Regions from separate parts of the Streptomyces sp. NPDC005195 genome, predicted to be linked through region 2. Evidence: riboswitches for the same ligand, from Rfam matches in the RefSeq annotation. Region 2 holds a riboswitch; each other region holds the start of a gene.
What was found. A riboswitch is a leader RNA that binds a small molecule or an ion and turns the genes downstream of it on or off. The one in region 2 is predicted to bind cobalamin.

Region 1 (5,653 bases), on a different contig from region 2:
CGGGTCAGCGCCTGGAGCATGTTCTCGGCCAACTCGGGCGTTCCATACGTCGCATAAGGGGCGACACGGACAGGTCCACCGAGGGCGCCCGCCATGTAGTGGACCAGGGGAAGCTCGGTCACGAGGGTGGACACCGCCGTCGCGTGCGGGGCGTGGGTGTGGACGACGGCGCGCGCGCCGGTGGCGCGGTAGACCGCCAGATGCATCGGCAGTTCGCTGGTGGGGCGGAGGTCGCCGAGGGTCTGCCGGCCGTCGAGGCCGACCCCGACGGCGCCGTCGGGCGTGAGCCGGTCATAGGGCACCCCGGTCGGCGTGACCAGGACCGTGTCGCCGACCCGTACGGAGACGTTGCCCGAGGTTCCGACGACCAGCCCGTCGGCCACCGTCCGGCGGGCCGTCGCGACGAGTTCGCCCCACGCGTCCGCCACCTCCCGCGCCCGCGCACCGCGTGCGCCCTCCCCCACGTCCCGCGCGTCCCGCCGCCGCTCCGCCATGCCCGCGATCCTGCCAGGACGGACGTCGACCGGGTGGCGGGGAGGGCACTTTTGAGCGGAAGGCGTGCACCCATAAGGGTGCATATATAGACACATCATCTCTTTGAAGCAATTGGCCGGTGATCGACATGTATTGAATGATCTTCCACTAACCTCTGGGGGATTCACCGTGCACGACGCCATTCCGGGGGGAAACATGGCCCGTGGTCACCTGCCGTTCCGTCGCCACGCCCACACCCTCGCCCGCGCCCTCGCGGTGAGCGCCGCCATGGCGGCGCTCACCCTCACCGGAACCGCGCTCGCCGGTGCGCCGGCCGCCGCGGCCGGTGCGCCCAGGGGCCATGACGTCTCCTCGCACCAGAAGTACGTCGACTGGCAGCGGGCGAGGGCGAAGGGCGCCCGGTTCGTCTACGTGAAGGCCACCGAGTCCCACACGTACCGCAACCCCTATTTCGACCAGCAGTACAACGGGGCGTTCGACGCGGGGATCCTCCACGGCGCCTACCACTTCGCGATGCCGGACAAGTCGTCCGGCGCCACCCAGGCCGAGTACTTCGTACGCAACGGGGGCGCCTGGCAGGCCGACGGCCGGACGCTGCCGCCCGCGCTCGACATCGAGTACAACCCGTACAGCAAGCACAAGTGTTACGGCATGACCAAGGCCGGGCTCGTGAACTGGATCCAGGACTTCAGCGACGAGCTCGAACAGGAGACGGGCCGCCGCCCGGTGATCTACACGACCGCCCACTGGTGGAACACCTGCACCGGGGACAGCCGCGCCTTCGCCGCGGACCACCCCCTCTGGCTGGCCCGCTACGACGCCGCGGACACCGGCGCACTGCCGGGCGGCTGGTCGACCTGGACGTTCTGGCAGTACGACAACAAGGGGACCCTGCCGGGTGACCAGAATCTCTTCAACGGATCCATGGCCCGGCTGAAGAGGCTCGCGAAGGGTTAGCGGAGCCCGATATTCCGCCTTCGTTCGAACAACGGGTCACCTCTCCGGCATCCATACCGGCGCAAGCGGAGGGGTGATCCGTGCTTCGATACACCCCTAATCCTGCCTCAGTTCATCTTCCGTTCACTCAGGTTGCCTACGGTCCACCTGCCACTGACGTCAAGAAGAAGCCTGGGTAAATGGAACACATCACGCTCCTCCTCGGAATCGTGATCGTCACCGCTCTCGTGTTCGATTTCACGAACGGTTTCCACGACACTGCCAACGCGATGGCGACGACCATCTCGACCGGCGCTCTGAAGCCCAAGACGGCGGTGGCCATGTCCGCCGTGCTGAATCTCGTCGGTGCGTTCCTCTCCGTGGAGGTCGCCAAGACGATCTCCGGTGGACTCATCAACGAATCGGGCATACGTACCGAAGTGATCTTCGCGGCGCTCGTCGGCGCCATCCTCTGGAATCTGCTGACCTGGCTCCTGGGCCTGCCCTCCAGTTCCTCCCACGCGCTGTTCGGCGGTCTGATCGGCGCCGCGGTCATGTCGGCCGGCTGGTCGTCGGTGAACGGCTCGACCGTCGTCACCAAGGTGCTGCTCCCCGCGGTCGCCGCGCCCATCGTGGCCGGACTCGCCGCGATGCTGGCCACCCGGCTGACGTACCGGATCAGCGGACGCACCGACCAGCGGGCGACCGCCAAGGGCTACCGCGCCGGGCAGATCGCCTCGGCCGGCCTGGTCTCGCTGGCGCACGGCACGAACGACGCGCAGAAGACGATGGGCATCATCACCCTCGCCCTGGTCACCGGTGGTGTGATCGCCCCCGGCTCGAACCCTCCCACCTGGGTCATCGTCTCGGCCGGTACCGCCATCGCGCTCGGCACCTACCTGGGCGGCTGGCGCATCATCCGCACGATGGGCAAGGGGCTGACCGACCTCGCGCCGCAGCAGGGCTTCGCCGCCCAGACCAGCGCCGCGACGGCCATCCTGGCCTCCTCCCACATCGGCTTCTCCCTCTCCACCACCCAGGTCTGCTCCGGTGCCGTGATGGGCTCGGGCCTCGGCCGCAAGGGCGGTGTCGTCCGCTGGTCGACCGCGACCCGGATGTTCGTCGCCTGGGGCCTGACCCTGCCGGCCGCCGGACTGGCCGGTGCCGCCGCCGAGTTCCTGACCAAGCAGGGCACCTGGGGCATCGTCCTCACCGGCGCGCTGCTGGTCGCCGGCGCCGGCGTCATCCGGACGCTCTCCCGGCGTCAGCCGGTCACCGTCGACAACGTCAACGACGCCGCCGCCGAGCCGGCCGGCATCGTCACCACCGCGATGGCCGCGGTCACCCCGCCGCCCGCGGGCCTCGTCACCGGCGACCTGTCCGGCGATCTGAAGACCACCATCCCGTCCCCGGACGCGGAGCCCACCCGCCCGGCCACGGTGTAAGGACAGAACAGCATGAACATCGACTGGGCAGCCCTCGGCTCCGTCTTCGGAGTCAGCCTCGTGGTCACCGTGGCCCTCGTCGGCCTCTTCACCCTCGGCATCGTCGGCCTCACCAAGCGCGAGTCCGCGTCCGCCCAGGGCGGTTCGGCCACTCTCGCGGTCACCGGCGCGTACGTCTGCTTCGCCGCGTGCGCGGCGGCGGTGGCGTACGGGATCTATCTCATCGTCGGCAAGTGACCGCGCGCCGGTGACGGCGCTGCGGTGACCGTCTCCGGCAAACAGCCTGATACGGGCATCACTTCACGTGGGGTGCGGGACGGATCGCCGTCCCGCACCCCACGCGTATGCCCTCCCGCACCCCCGCGCGCGTCCTGCCCCGGCCCTCGCCATGTGGGCCTTCGCACACTCTCCCCTCGCAGGTCAACGGCAAGTTGACGGGTCCTGCAACCCGTGGTGGACTGCCGGAGCCAAGTACGGCGACAGAAGAGGAAGCCGGTGTGAATCCGGCGCGGTCCCGCCACTGTGACCGGGGAAGGAACTCCCCGGGAGCCAGGAACTCTCCCCGCCGGTCTCGTCGAACCAGGGCGCGGACACCCTGAGTGAGGACATATCGCCATGCGCGGCTGCCCGTTGCGGGTCTTGTTGAGTACGAGGGTTCCACTTCACCCCACGGCGGGCTGACCCCGTGCGTGCCGATCGCGTCTTCGCGTACGGCGCCGCCACCGGCCTCCTCGGCGACCTGCTGCTCGGCGATCCCCGCCGGGGTCACCCGGTCGCCGCGTTCGGGCGGACCGCCGGAGCCGTGGAGCGGATGCTGTGGCGCGACCACCGCGGCTGGGGGGCGCTGCACACCACCGTCTGTGTCGGCGGCGCCGGTGCGCTCGCCGCGCTCGCGGGCCGTGGCGTACGCCGTTCCCCTGCCGCCTCCATCGCCCTGACGGCCGCCGCCACTTGGGCCGTCGTCGGGGGCACCTCCCTCGGGCGCGAGGCGCGGGCGGTCGGTGCCGCGCTCGGCTCCGGTGACGTCGAGGCCGCCCGCGCGCGGCTGCCGCACCTGTGCGGGCGCGACCCCCGGGCACTGGACCACGGCGGCATCGCGCGGGCCGTCGTCGAGTCCGTCGCCGAGAACACCTCCGACGCCGTGGTGGGCGCCCTGGTGTGGGGAGCCGTCGGCGGTGTGCCCGGACTGGTCGCGTTCCGCGCCGTGAACACGCTGGACGCCATGGTCGGGCACAGATCCGCCAGGTACCTGCGCTACGGCTGGGCCTCCGCGCGCCTCGACGACGTCGCGGGCTGGCCGGGAGCACGGCTGACCGCGGCGCTCGCCGCCGTCGCCGGCGACGACCCGCGCGGGGCGGTGCGCGCCTGGCGCGCCGACGCCCACCGGCATCCGAGCCCCAACGCCGGGCCCGTGGAAGCCTCGTTCGCCGGATCACTCGGGGTACGGCTCGGCGGGACCCTCTCGTACGGCGGCCGGGTCGAGCACCGGCCCGTCCTCAACGACGGCGGACGTGCCGTGCGCGTCGGCGACATCGAACGGGCCGTACGGCTGTCGCGGCGCGTCGGCTGGCTCGCCCTCGGCGTGAGTGCCGCGGGGCGGCTGCTGGCCGGGCGGCTGCTCGCCAAGGGACCTCTCACGAAGGGGCGTACGACATGAGTGGCGGTCTCCTCGTCGCCGGAACCACCTCCGACGCCGGCAAGAGCGTCGTGACCGCCGGGATCTGCCGGTGGCTGGTGCGCCAGGGCGTCAAGGTCGCGCCCTTCAAGGCACAGAACATGTCCCTGAACTCCTTCGTGACCCGCGAGGGCGCCGAGATCGGGCGCGCGCAGGCCATGCAGGCACAGGCCGCGCGGGTGGAACCGACCGCGCTCATGAACCCCGTGCTGCTCAAGCCGGGCAGTGACCGGAGCAGTCAGGTCGTGCTCATGGGCAGGCCGGTGGGCGAGATGACGGCCCGCGGCTACCACGGCGGCCGGCAGCGACAGCTCCTGGGCACCGTGCTGGACTGCCTCGCCGAGTTGCGGGGCACGTATGACGCGGTGATCTGTGAGGGGGCCGGCAGTCCTGCCGAGATCAATCTGCGGCGGACCGACATCGTGAACATGGGGATCGCGCGCAACGCGCGGCTGCCCGTGCTCGTCGTCGGCGACATCGACCGCGGCGGCGTGTTCGCCTCGTTCTTCGGGACGGTCGCGCTGCTGTCCCGCGAGGACCAGGAGTTCGTCGCCGGGTTCCTGGTCAACAAGTTCCGTGGCGACGTCAGCCTGTTGGAACCCGGACTCGACATGCTGAAGGGCCTCACCGGACGCCGTACGTACGGGGTCCTGCCCTTCCGACACGGCCTCGGGATCGACGAGGAGGACGGCCTGCGTGTATCGCTTCGGGGTGCCGTGCGGGAGTCCGCGGTCGCCGGGCCCGTCGGCGAGGACGTCCTGCGCGTCGCGGTCTGCGCGGTCCCGCTGATGTCCAACTTCACGGACGTGGACGCGCTGGCCGCCGAACCCGGCGTCGTCGTGCGGTTCGTGGACCGGGCCGCGGAACTCGCCGACGCGGACCTGGTCGTCGTGCCCGGGACCCGGGGCACCGTGAAGGCGCTGGCGTGGCTGCGCGAGCGGGGCCTCGCGGACGCGCTCGCCCGGCGGGCCGCCGAGGGCCGCCCGGTGCTGGGGATCTGTGGCGGCTTCCAGCTCCTCGGGGACCATATCGAGGACGAGGTCGAGTCGCGGGCCGGACATGTCGACGGGCTCGGACTCCTCCCCGTCCGCGTGCGGTTCGC
Region 2 (5,653 bases):
AGCGACGTCGACGAGCGTGACGCCGAGTTCGTCACCGGCGAGCGAACGGCCGAGGGCTTCTACCAGGTACGTAACGGCATGGCCCCGGTCATCGCGCGAGGGCTGGCCTACGCCCCGTACGCCGACCTGATCTGGGTCGAGACCGGTACCCCGGACCTCGCCCAGGCCCGTGAGTTCGCCGAGGCGATCCACGCGGAGCACCCGGACCGGATGCTGGCGTACAACTGCTCGCCCTCCTTCAACTGGAAGGCCGCGCTGGACGACGACCAGATCGCCAAGTTCCAGCGGGAACTGGGCGCGATGGGCTACCGCTTCCAGTTCATCACCCTGGCCGGGTTCCACTCCCTCAACCACGGGATGTTCGACCTGGCGCGCGGCTACGCCGAGTACGGCATGACGGCCTACGTGGACCTCCAGGAGCGGGAGTTCGCCGCCCAGGAACACGGCTTCACGGCGGTCAGGCACCAACGCGAGGTCGGCACCGGCTACTTCGACCTCGTGTCCACCGCCGTGAACCCCGCCTCCTCCACCACCGCTCTCGCCGGTTCCACCGAGGAAGAGCAGTTCCACTAGGCCCCTTCTCCGCGCGTCGGTCCCGCGCCCCGGCCGAGCGGGGGTCGTACGACCCGTCCCCGTCCGACCCCCGCTCCCTCCTCCCCCTGGAGAGTCCGACGTCCACCACAGCACTGACACACCGCGTCCGCGTCCTCGCGGCACCGGGCGACCGCCACGACGAGATCCTCACGCCCGCGGCCCTGGACTTCGTCGGCCACCTCGCCGCCGCCTTCGCCGGGCGACGCCGGGACCTGATGAAGGAGCGCCGCAGGCAGGCCCTGCGCCTGGCCGGTGGATCCCCGCTCGACTTCCCCGTCGCCACCTCCGCGGTCCGCGCCGATCCCTCCTGGCGCGTCGCGCCGGCCGCGCCCGGTCTGACCGACCGCCGTGTGGAGATCACCGGACCGCCGGACCGCCGTATGGCGGTCAACGCGCTCAACTCCGGTGCCAGGGTGTGGATGGCGGACTTCGAGGACGCCACGGCGCCCACGTGGGACAACCTGATCGGTGGCCAGCTCACCCTGCTCGACGCCATCGGCCGCCGCATCGACTTCACCACCGACGACGGCAGGGAATACCGGCCGGCCGACCACGGCCGGCTCGCCACCCTCGTCGTCCGGCCGCGCGGCTGGCACCTCGACGAGGAGCACCTGGAGTTCGACGGCGGGCCGGTGCCCGCGGCCCTCGTCGACTTCGGCCTGTACTTCTTCCACTGCGCGCAGCGGCAGATCGACGCCGGGTACGGCCCCTACTTCTACCTGCCGAAGCTGGAGAACCGGTACGAGGCCCGCCTGTGGAACGACATCTTCGTCACCGCGCAGGCGCTGCTGGGCATCCCCCGGGGAACCGTCCGGGCCACCGTCCTGATCGAGACGATCACCGCCGCCTTCGAGATGGAGGAGATCCTCTACGAGCTGCGGGAGCACAGCGCCGGCCTCAACGCGGGCCGCTGGGACTACCTGTTCAGCCTCATCAAGACCTTCGGCCACCGCACCGACTTCCTCCTGCCCGACCGGGCGAAGGTCACCATGACCGCGTCCTTCATGCGGGCGTACACCGAACTGCTCGTGCGCACCTGCCACCGGCGGGGCGCCCATGCCATCGGCGGCATGGCCGCGCAGGTGCCGAGCGAGGACCCGGCCGCCCACGAGTCGGCGCTCGCCGAGGTCCGGCTCGACAAGGAGCGCGAGGCCGAGGACGGCTTCGACGGCTCCTGGGTCGCCCACCCCGGACTTGTCCCGGTGTGCCGCGAGGTCTTCGGCGACGTCCTCGGCGAGCGGCCCCACCAGATCGACCGGACGCGCGACGACGTCGACGTCACCGCCGCGGACCTGCTGTCGGTGCGCCGGATCAGCGGGCCGCCCACGGCGGACGGCGTGCGTACCAACATCGCTGTCACCCTCCGGTACTTCGCCGCCTGGCTGCGTGGACAGGGAGCCGTCGCCCTGGACGGCCTCATGGAGGACGCGGCGACCGCCGAGATCGCCCGCGTGCAGATCTGGCAGTGGCTACGGCACCGGGTCGTCGAGCGGGAGACCGTACAGCTGCTGCTCGACGACGAACTCGCCGCACTCGGAGCCGAGTACCCGTGGGCACCCCTCGACGAGGTCCGCTCCCTCTTCGAACGCACTGCGCTCCAGGGCGAGTTGCCGCTCTTCTTCACTCCCGACGCCTACACCCGCAACCTCGTGCGTCACGCGGAGCCCCGCTCATGAGCGCGACCGTCCGGCGCGTGGGCGTGGTCGGCGGCGGCCGGATGGGCGCCGGCATCGCCGAAGTCTGCGCGCGAGCCGGGCTCGACACGGTGGTCTGCGAAGCCGACGCCATGGCCGCGCGCGGGGCGCGGGACCAGGTGACGGCCTCTCTGGACCGTGCCGTACAGCGGGGCAGGCTGGAGCCTGCGGCGGCCCGGGACGCCCTCGCTCACCTGGTCTTCACCGCCAGCCTGGAAGACCTCGCCGACCGGCAGCTCGTCGTCGAGGCCGTCATCGAGGACGCCGACGCCAAGACCGAGGTGTTCACCGCGCTCGACAAGATCGTCGAGGATCCCGCGGCCGTCCTGGCGACCAACACCTCCTCCTTCCCCGTGATGCGCCTCGGGATGGCCACGAGCCGCGCCGACCGGGTGGTGGGGCTGCACTTCTTCAACCCCGTGCCCGTACTGCCGCTGGTGGAGATCGTGACCTCCCTGCACACGGCAACGGAGACCGTCGCCGCCGTGGAGGCCTTCGCCACCGGCACTCTCGGCAAGACGGTCATCCGCTCCCAGGACCGGGCGGGCTTCGTCGTCAACGCCCTGCTCGTGCCGTATCTGCTGGCCGCGGTCCGGATGGCGGAGTCCGGGTTCGCCACGGCGGCCGACATCGACACCGGGATGGAACTGGGCTGCGCGCACCCCATGGGGCCGCTGAGGCTGGCGGACCTGATCGGCCTGGACACCGTCGCCTCCATCGCCGAGTCCCTCTACGACGAGTTCAGGGAACCCCTCTACGCCCCGCCTCCACTGCTCCAACGGATGGTGCAGGCGGGGCTGCTGGGCCGCAAGGCCGGCCGGGGGTTCCACACCTACGGCCAGGACTGAGCATCCTGGCGCGATCCGGGCTGAGGGGCCCGGACCGCACCGCCGGTCGAGGGTCCGGCGGCTGTTCACCGAGGAGGGGCGGGAAGCCCGAGTACGGCGCTTCCCGCCCCGGCGCGTCCCCGGGCGCGGGTCCCGGTTCACCGCCCGAATGCCGGACGTGATCCGCCGGACGGGGCGTGCGCCCCGTAGGGTGGCCGGTGCAGCTGGTTCGCCCCGTCCGCCAGGCGGGATGCGTCGTAAGAGGGAACCCGGTGGGAATCCGGGACTGCCCCGCAGCGGTGAGCGGGAACGACCGCCGTCATACGCACTGGGCCCGACCGGGCCTGGGAAGCGACGGCCAGTAGGTGTTCTCTCTTCGGAGAACGTGCTCGCGAGTCCGAAGACCTGCCCGTTGCCCGCGTGCGAGCCCTCGTGCGCGGACATCCCGGTGACCCCGTGGGCGGGTCGGCGTACATGTCAGGCGGACGACCGCGCTGTGCCGCGCGGGGTTTCTCCGTCTGGTTCGTCACCCCTTCGCGTCCGCGTCCCGTCCCGGGATCCCAGGGAGATATCTCGCGAAGGAGATTTCCGTGACAGCGAAGTCCGCAGCCGCGGCAGCACGGGCCACCGTGTACGGCTACCCCCGCCAGGGCCAGCACCGGGAACTGAAGAAGGCGGTCGAGGGCTACTGGAAGGGCCGCGCCGACGCCCACGCTCTCCGGGCCACGGCCGCTGATCTGCGCCGCGACAACTGGCGGAGCCTGGCGGAGGCCGGCATCCACGAGGTACCCACCGGCGACTTCTCGTACTACGACCACGTCCTCGACACCAGTGTCATGGTCGGCGCGATCCCCGAGCGCCACCGCGCCGCCGTCGAAGCCGACCCGCTCGACGGGTACTTCGCGATGGCGCGCGGCACCCAGGACGTGGCGCCCCTGGAGATGACCAAGTGGTTCGATACCAACTACCACTATCTGGTCCCCGAGTTGGGACCCGACACCGTCTTCACGGCCGACTCCGCCAAGCAGGTCGCCGAGCTCGGTGAAGCACTCGCCCTCGGCCTCACGCCCCGGCCCGTCCTCGTCGGGCCGGTCACCTATCTCCTGCTGGCCAAGCCGGCGCCCGGAGTCGGCGCGGACTTCGAACCGCTGACCCTGCTGGACCGGCTGCTGCCCGTCTACGCCCAAGTACTCGCAGACCTGCGCGCGGCAGGCGCCGAGTGGATCCAACTCGACGAACCGGCTCTGGTCCAGGACCGCACCCCCGCCGAGCTGAAGGCGACTGAGCGTTCCTACCGCGAACTGGGAGGGCTCGCCGACCGGCCGAAGCTGCTGGTCGCCTCGTACTTCGGCCGCCTCGGCGACGCCCTGCCCGTCCTCGCCAAGGCCCCCGTCGAGGGACTCGCCCTGGACTTCACGGAGTCGGCCTCCGCCCATCTGGACGCGCTCGCGGGCGTGGGCGGACTGCCCGGAAAGCGCCTCGTCGCCGGTGTCGTCGACGGCCGCAACATCTGGGTCAACGACCTGGAGAAGTCCCTCAGCACCCTCGGCACTCTGCTCGGACTGGCCGACCGCGTCGACGTGGCCGCCTCCTGCTCCCTGCTCCACGTCCCGCTCGACGCGTCCGCGGAACGGGACATCGACCCGCGGATCCTGCGCTGGCTCGCCTTCGCCCGCCAGAAGACGACCGAGATCGCCACGCTCGCCAAGGGCCTCGGCCAGGGCACCGACGCCATCGCCGCCGAACTGGCCGCCAACCGCGCCGGTCTCGCCTCCCGGGCAGCCTCCGCGATCACCCACGATCCGGCGGTACGCGCCCGCACCACCGCCGTGACGGACACCGACGCCCGCCGCTCCCAGCCGTACACCCAGCGCGCCACCGCCCAGCGCGCGCACCTGCGTCTCCCCCTCCTGCCGACCACCACCATCGGCTCCTTCCCGCAGACCGCCGAACTGCGCACCGCACGAGCCGAACTGCGCACCGGCCGGATCGACGTCGCCGGATACGAGAAACGCGTCAGGGCGGAGATCGGCGAGGTGATCTCCTTCCAGGAGAAGACCGGCATCGACGTCCTCGTGCACGGCGAAGCCGAACGCAACGACATGGTGCAGTACTTCGCCGAACAGCTCACGGGCTACCTCGCCACCCAGCACGGATGGGTCCAGTCCTACGGCACCCGCTACGTCCGCCCGCCGATCCTGGCCGGCGACATCTCGCGGCCCGAACCCATGACCGTGCGCTGGACCACTTACGCCCAGTCGCTCACCACCAAACCCGTCAAGGGCATGCTCACCGGACCCGTCACCATGCTCGCCTGGTCCTTCGTCCGCGACGACCAGCCCCTCGCCGACACCGCCCGCCAGGTCGCCCTCGCCCTGCGCGACGAGGTCGACGACCTGGAGAGCGCGGGTACCTCGGTCATCCAGGTCGACGAACCCGCGCTGCGCGAGACCCTGCCCCTGCGCGCCGCCGACCGCCCCGCCTACCTGGACTGGGCCACCCAGGCCTTCCGGCTCACCACCGGCGGCGTACGCCCGG
Region 3 (5,653 bases), on a different contig from region 2:
CGTAGGCGGCGAGCATGATGCGCTCGGCGATGCGGGTGGAGAGCGCGCGGGCGGCGGGCGAGTCGAAGGGCAGACGCAGCTTGAAGAAGACGTCCTGGAGGCCCATCGCGCCGAGGCCGACGGGGCGCCACTTGGCGTTCGACCGGCCCGCCTGCTCGGTCGGGTAGAAGTTGATGTCGACGACGCGGTCGAGGAAGGTGACGGCGGTGCGGACCGTCTCGTCCAGACGCTCCCAGTCGAGGCCGCCGGTCGTCGTGTCGACGAACGCGCCGAGGTTGACCGAGCCGAGGTTGCAGACGGCCGTCTCCCCGTCGTCCGTGACCTCCAGGATCTCGGTGCACAGGTTCGAGGAGTGCACGGTGTGGCCCGGCTCCGCCGTCTGGTTGGCCGTGCGGTTGGCGGCGTCCTTGAACGTCATCCAGCCATTGCCGGTCTGCGCCAGGGTGCGCATCATGCGGCCGTAGAGATCGCGGGCCGGGATGGTCTTCTTCGCCAGGCCCTTCGCCTCCGCCGCACGGTACGCCGCGTCGAACTCCGCGCCCCACAGGTCGACCAGCTCGGGCACGTCCGAGGGGGAGAACAGGGACCACTGCGCGTCGGCGTCGACCCGGCGCATGAACTCGTCCGGGATCCAGTGCGCGAGGTTCAGGTTGTGCGTACGGCGGGCGTCCTCACCGGTGTTGTCACGCAGCTCCAGGAACTCCTCGATGTCGGAGTGCCAGGTCTCCAGGTAGACCGCGGCGGCGCCCTTGCGCCGGCCGCCCTGGTTCACCGCGGCGACCGAGGCGTCGAGGGTCTTCAGGAACGGGACGATGCCGTTGGAGTGCCCGTTCGTGCCGCGGATCAGTGAACCGCGGGAGCGGATGCGGGAGTAGGACAGCCCGATGCCGCCCGCGTGCTTCGACAGGCGCGCGACCTGGTGGTAGCGGTCGTAGATGGAGTCCAGCTCGTCCAGCGGGGAGTCGAGGAGGTAGCAGGACGACATCTGCGGGTGCCGCGTACCGGAGTTGAAGAGCGTGGGGGAGGAGGGGAGGTAGTCCAGGCGGCTCATCAGGCCGTAGAGCGCGGCCACTTCGTCGACGGACCGGGCCGTGTCGTCCTCCGCGAGGCCGGACGCCACCCGGAGCATGAAGTGCTGGGGGGTCTCGATGACCTTGCGGGTGATCGGGTGCCGGAGCAGGTAGCGGCTGTGCAGGGTGCGCAGGCCGAAGTAGCCGAAGCGGTCGTCGCCCGCGGTGTCGATCAGCGCGTCCAGGCGGGCCGCGTACAGGTCGACGAAGTCGGCCGTGCGGTCGGCGATCAGACCTTCGCGCCGGCCCGTGGTGATGGACTCGGAGAACGTCGTGACGCCCTGCGAGGCGGCCTCCTCCGTGATGCCGACCGTCAGCAGCCTGGCGGCCAGCCGCGAGTACGCGGGGTCCTCGGAGATGAGGCCGGCGGCCGCCTCGGTGGCCAGCTCGCGCAGCTCCGCGTCGTCCGCGCGCGTGGACCGGCCACGCAGCGCGGCGGCGGCGACCCGGCCGGGGTCGGCGCCGGGGAGGTCGGCGGTGAAGTCGGTCAGGGTACGCAGCAGCGTGGTACCGGGACCGTCCGTCTCCACCGGGGACCGCTGCGCGGACTCCGTTTCCACCGGGGCCTTCTGGGCGGAAACTGCAACCGGGTCGGCTGGCGCGATGGTCACTTGGGGCTCTCCCTCGCTCGGCACGGGGCCTGGCGGAGGGCAGCGGGACACGCGACTCCGTTACGGGTACGCGTGCGTCCACCGGCCCATTCCACGAGGCTCGGACGTCGTCGGCGCCCGGCCGGCTGGCCGGGGCACGCTGTCGGCAGGTCCTCGGACTGAAGCCCGTGCGCGAATGCGCACAAGTACACCGTTGCGGGACAGTTCCGGATTCGCACCGGATTCCCCTGCGACGACAGCGAGCATGAGCATACATCTAGTGCCGGGCTGAGGAAGCACCCCCACATGTTGTGCCGTGTCGGCTTCGGAGGGCGCTACGGAGTGTGGCTGAGAGTCAACTCGCAGGTGAGGAGGGAGAGGCCGCAGGGGTGCCGGAGGCGTGCCTCCGGGGGACGGCGACGGGCCGCCGGATGTCCCTCCGACGGCCCGCAGCGCGCTGTCGCCTTCCCCGCTTACGGCCTAGTGGCCCGCCTCCGCCGTGGCCGGGGGCAGCTCGACCTGGACCCCCGTGTCGCCGGCGTCCACCGTGTAGTCCTCCGGTGACGTCTCGTCCACGCCCTCGGGCGCCTTGAACGCCCGCAGGGCGAAGGTGAGGACGACGGAGACCACCACGTTCAGGACGAACGCCGTCAGACCGATGTAGCCGATCTCCCCGATCCCCGGGATCTCCTTCGAGCTGCCACCGAAGTGCGCCTGCGTCGGTGAGGCGACCCCGTAGGCGGCGAGCGTGCCGTAGAGCATGCCGACCGCCCAGCCGCCGAGCAGCGCCCAGCGGTGGAACCAGCGCGTGAACAGACCGCCGACCAGGGCCGGGAAGGTCTGCAGGATCCAGATGCCGCCCAGGAGCTGGAAGTTGATGGCGACGGTCTTGTCCATCGTCAGGACGAAGACCAGCGCGCCCACCTTCACCAGGAGCGAGACCAGCTTGGAGACCTTCGTCTCCTGCTGCGGGGTCGCGTCCGGCTTGATGAAGTCCCGGTAGATGTTGCGGGTGAAGAGGTTCGCGGCCGCGATGGACATGATGGCCGCGGGGACGAGGGCTCCGATGCCGATCGCGGCGAAGGCCACCCCCGCGAACCAGTCCGGGAACATGTCCTCGAAGAGCTGCGGGATGGCGAGCTGGCCGTTGGTGACCTTCACCCCGGCCGCGATCGCCATGAAGCCGAGCAGGGCGAGCAGGCCCAGCATCAGGGAGTAGAGCGGCAGGATCGTGGTGTTGCGCCGGATCACCTCACGGCTGCGGCTGGACAGCGTCGCGGTGATCGAGTGCGGGTACATGAACAGGGCGAGCGCGGAGCCGAGCGCCAGGGTGGCGTAGGTCCACTGCCCGGCCTGGGGCGGTACGATCCCGCCCGCTCCGGCCGCGGCGTACTTCTCGCTCGCCGAGTGGAAGATCTCGTCGAACCCGCCCAGCTTGATCGGGATGTAGATGATGGCCACCGCGATCACGATGTAGATCAGGGTGTCCTTCACGAACGCGATCAGGGCGGGGGCGCGCAGGCCCGAGGAGTAGGTGTACGCGGCCAGTACGCCGAAGGCGATGAGGAGCGGGAGGTCCTTGACGAACCAGTTCGTGTTCTCGCCGCCGCCGACGCCCATGACGTCCAGCACGGCCTGGATGCCGACCAGTTGGAGCGCGATGTACGGCATGGTCGCGAGGATGCCGGTGACGGCCACGGCGAGGGACAGACCCTTGGAGCCGAAGCGGCCGCGTACGAAGTCCGACGTCGTCACATAGCCGTGCTTGTGGGAGACGGACCACAGGCGGGGCAGGAACGTGAAGACCAGCGGGTAGACCAGGATCGTGTACGGCACGGCGAAGAAGCCGGCCGCGCCCGCCGCGTAGATCGCGGCCGGTACGGCGACGAAGGTGTACGCCGTGTAGAGGTCGCCGCCGAGCAGGAACCAGGTGACCCAGGTGCCGAACGACCGTCCGCCCAGGCCCCATTCGTCGAGGCTGTGCTCGTTGTCGGCCTTGCGCCAGCGCGCGGCCAGGAAACCCATGGCCGTGACGGCCACGAAGAAGATGATGAAGACGGTGAGTGCCACGCCGTTCACGCCGTCGTTCATGCGTCCACCCCGCCCTTCGTGATCGCACGGGCGCGCTGGTCACGCTGCCACAGCTGGTACGCGGTCACGGTGAGCGCGGTCGAGAGGAGCACCCACAGCATCTGGTACCAGTAGAAGAAGGGGATGCCGATGAAGGCGGGGTCGACCTTCGCGTACGAGCCGACCCACAGCATGGCCACGAACGGGGCGATCAGGCAGAGGGCGATCACCACGCGGAGCGGTGTCACCGCCCGGTCCGGTGTCACCACCGGTGGTTTCGTTTCCGGCACGTCTGACATGGGCGGCTCCGTCCCCTCGCTGGTCACCTGTGCAATGCGCAGGAAATCTAGGCGACGGTTCCGCTTTATGGAACCCCATCCCCGGCGGTGGATGTGGAGGGTTGGTGTGCGGGAGCGCGGGCGGGCCGGCCGGTGAACTCCCTTACCGGGCAGAGCGTTGCCCCGACGGCCCGGAGCGGGGCCGGCCGCGTCGCGTACCGCTCCCGCCGTGCCTCGGCCCGGACCGTGCCTCGAACGTGAAGGCGAAGTGGTACCGCGGGGGCCGCGGGGGACCGCCGGTCACCCCGGACCTCGGGATACCGGTGTGTCAGTCCTGCGGACGCTTGAGCCTGGCCACGAACTTGTAGCGGTCGCCCCGGTACACCGAGCGCACCCACTCCACCGGTTCGCCCTGCCGGTCGATCGAGTGCCGGGACAGCATCAGCATGGGCAGGCCGACGTCGGTGCCGAGCAGTCCGGCCTCGCGCGGGGTGGCCAGCGAGGTCTCGATGGTCTCCTCGGCCTCCGCGAGGTGGACGTCGTACACCTCGGCGAGCGCGGTGTAGAGCGAGGTGTACTTGACGAGCGACCGGCGCAGCGCGGGGAAGCGCTTCGCGGACAGGTGGGTCGTCTCGATCGCCATCGGCTCGCCGCTGGCCAGACGCAGCCGCTCGATGCGCAGCACCCGGCCGCCGGCCGAGATGTCGAGCAGTTCCGCGAGGGTCTCGTCGGCGGTGATGTAGCCGATGTCCAGGAGTTGCGAGGTGGGTTCCAGGCCCTGGGCGCGCATGTCCTCGGTGTACGAGGTGAGCTGGAGCGCCTGCGAGACCTTGGGCTTGGCGACGAAGGTGCCCTTGCCCTGGATGCGTTCGAGCCGGCCCTCGACGACGAGTTCCTGGAGGGCCTGGCGCACGGTCGTGCGCGAGGTGTCGAACTCGGCGGCGAGGGTGCGCTCGGGCGGCACCGGTGTGCCGGGCGGCAGGGTGTCCGTCATGTCGAGCAGGTGCTTCTTGAGGCGGTAGTACTTGGGCACGCGCGCGGTACGGATGGGGGCCCCACCCTCGTTCTCCGCACTGCTGACGTCGGTGCTCATGCTCTGCCTTCCCGGCTCCGGGTGCCGAAGCGACCGGCATCCCGCCGGTCACGGGTCACATCGTGGCACGGCTTCGCGTGCGAGTGTCTCCCGCACGCTCCGTGATCCCCTCTATATACCGTCGGGGTACCTGTTGGTCTAGTCCATCGTGCGCGCGGGGTTCCTGAACAGCCCTGCCGTTTATGCCACTTACCTACTTAAAGGTCCTTGCATATGTAGGTCCCATAACGGACGGTCGGCCGGGCTTACACACCCTTGACACCCCTCTAGGTCTAGGCCAAGCTCCCCGTACTGGTCTACACCATTGGTCCAGGTCCCAGCCCCACGGGCAGTAATCGGCAGCGATTCGGCGTGTGTCACCGCGGTGGGCAGGGGGGTTTGTGGCATCCCTGAGGAGGGTGGCGTGAAGCGGAAGCTGGCAGCTGCGATCGGTATCGCGGGCATGATGGTCTCCATCGCGGCGTGCGGTGGCGGTGACGACAAGTCCGGGGGGTCGGGCAAGGGCGCGGACGCCAAGGAGCTGACCGTCTGGCTCACGGTGGACGCGCAGAA

Region 1: it holds a riboswitch for cobalamin, as region 2 does, so the genes downstream of both, ABZV34_RS20615 (cobalamin biosynthesis protein) here and metE (5-methyltetrahydropteroyltriglutamate--homocysteine S-methyltransferase) in region 2, are expected to answer to the same signal.
Region 3: it holds a riboswitch for cobalamin, as region 2 does, so the genes downstream of both, ABZV34_RS01755 (ribonucleoside-diphosphate reductase subunit alpha) here and metE (5-methyltetrahydropteroyltriglutamate--homocysteine S-methyltransferase) in region 2, are expected to answer to the same signal.

The regions. Positions count from the first base shown of each region.
Region 1 is NZ_JBEXHZ010000019.1:15,146-20,798, forward strand. It holds gene ABZV34_RS20595 (class II aldolase/adducin family protein) at 1-494, opposite strand, end outside; gene ABZV34_RS20600 (lysozyme) at 691-1,452, shown strand; gene ABZV34_RS20605 (inorganic phosphate transporter) at 1,632-2,876, shown strand; gene ABZV34_RS20610 (hypothetical protein) at 2,889-3,113, shown strand; cobalamin riboswitch at 3,322-3,457, shown strand; gene ABZV34_RS20615 (cobalamin biosynthesis protein) at 3,562-4,533, shown strand; gene ABZV34_RS20620 (cobyric acid synthase) at 4,530-5,653, shown strand, end outside.
Region 2 is NZ_JBEXHZ010000012.1:58,319-63,971, reverse strand. It holds gene aceA (isocitrate lyase) at 1-573, shown strand, start outside; gene aceB (malate synthase A) at 660-2,270, shown strand; gene ABZV34_RS15905 (3-hydroxybutyryl-CoA dehydrogenase) at 2,267-3,136, shown strand; cobalamin riboswitch at 3,339-3,529, shown strand; gene metE (5-methyltetrahydropteroyltriglutamate--homocysteine S-methyltransferase) at 3,706-5,653, shown strand, end outside.
Region 3 is NZ_JBEXHZ010000001.1:393,031-398,683, reverse strand. It holds gene ABZV34_RS01755 (ribonucleoside-diphosphate reductase subunit alpha) at 1-1,630, opposite strand, end outside; cobalamin riboswitch at 1,808-1,963, opposite strand; gene mctP (monocarboxylate uptake permease MctP) at 2,141-3,751, opposite strand; gene ABZV34_RS01745 (DUF3311 domain-containing protein) at 3,748-4,029, opposite strand; gene ABZV34_RS01740 (GntR family transcriptional regulator) at 4,337-5,101, opposite strand; gene ABZV34_RS01735 (extracellular solute-binding protein) at 5,505-5,653, shown strand, end outside.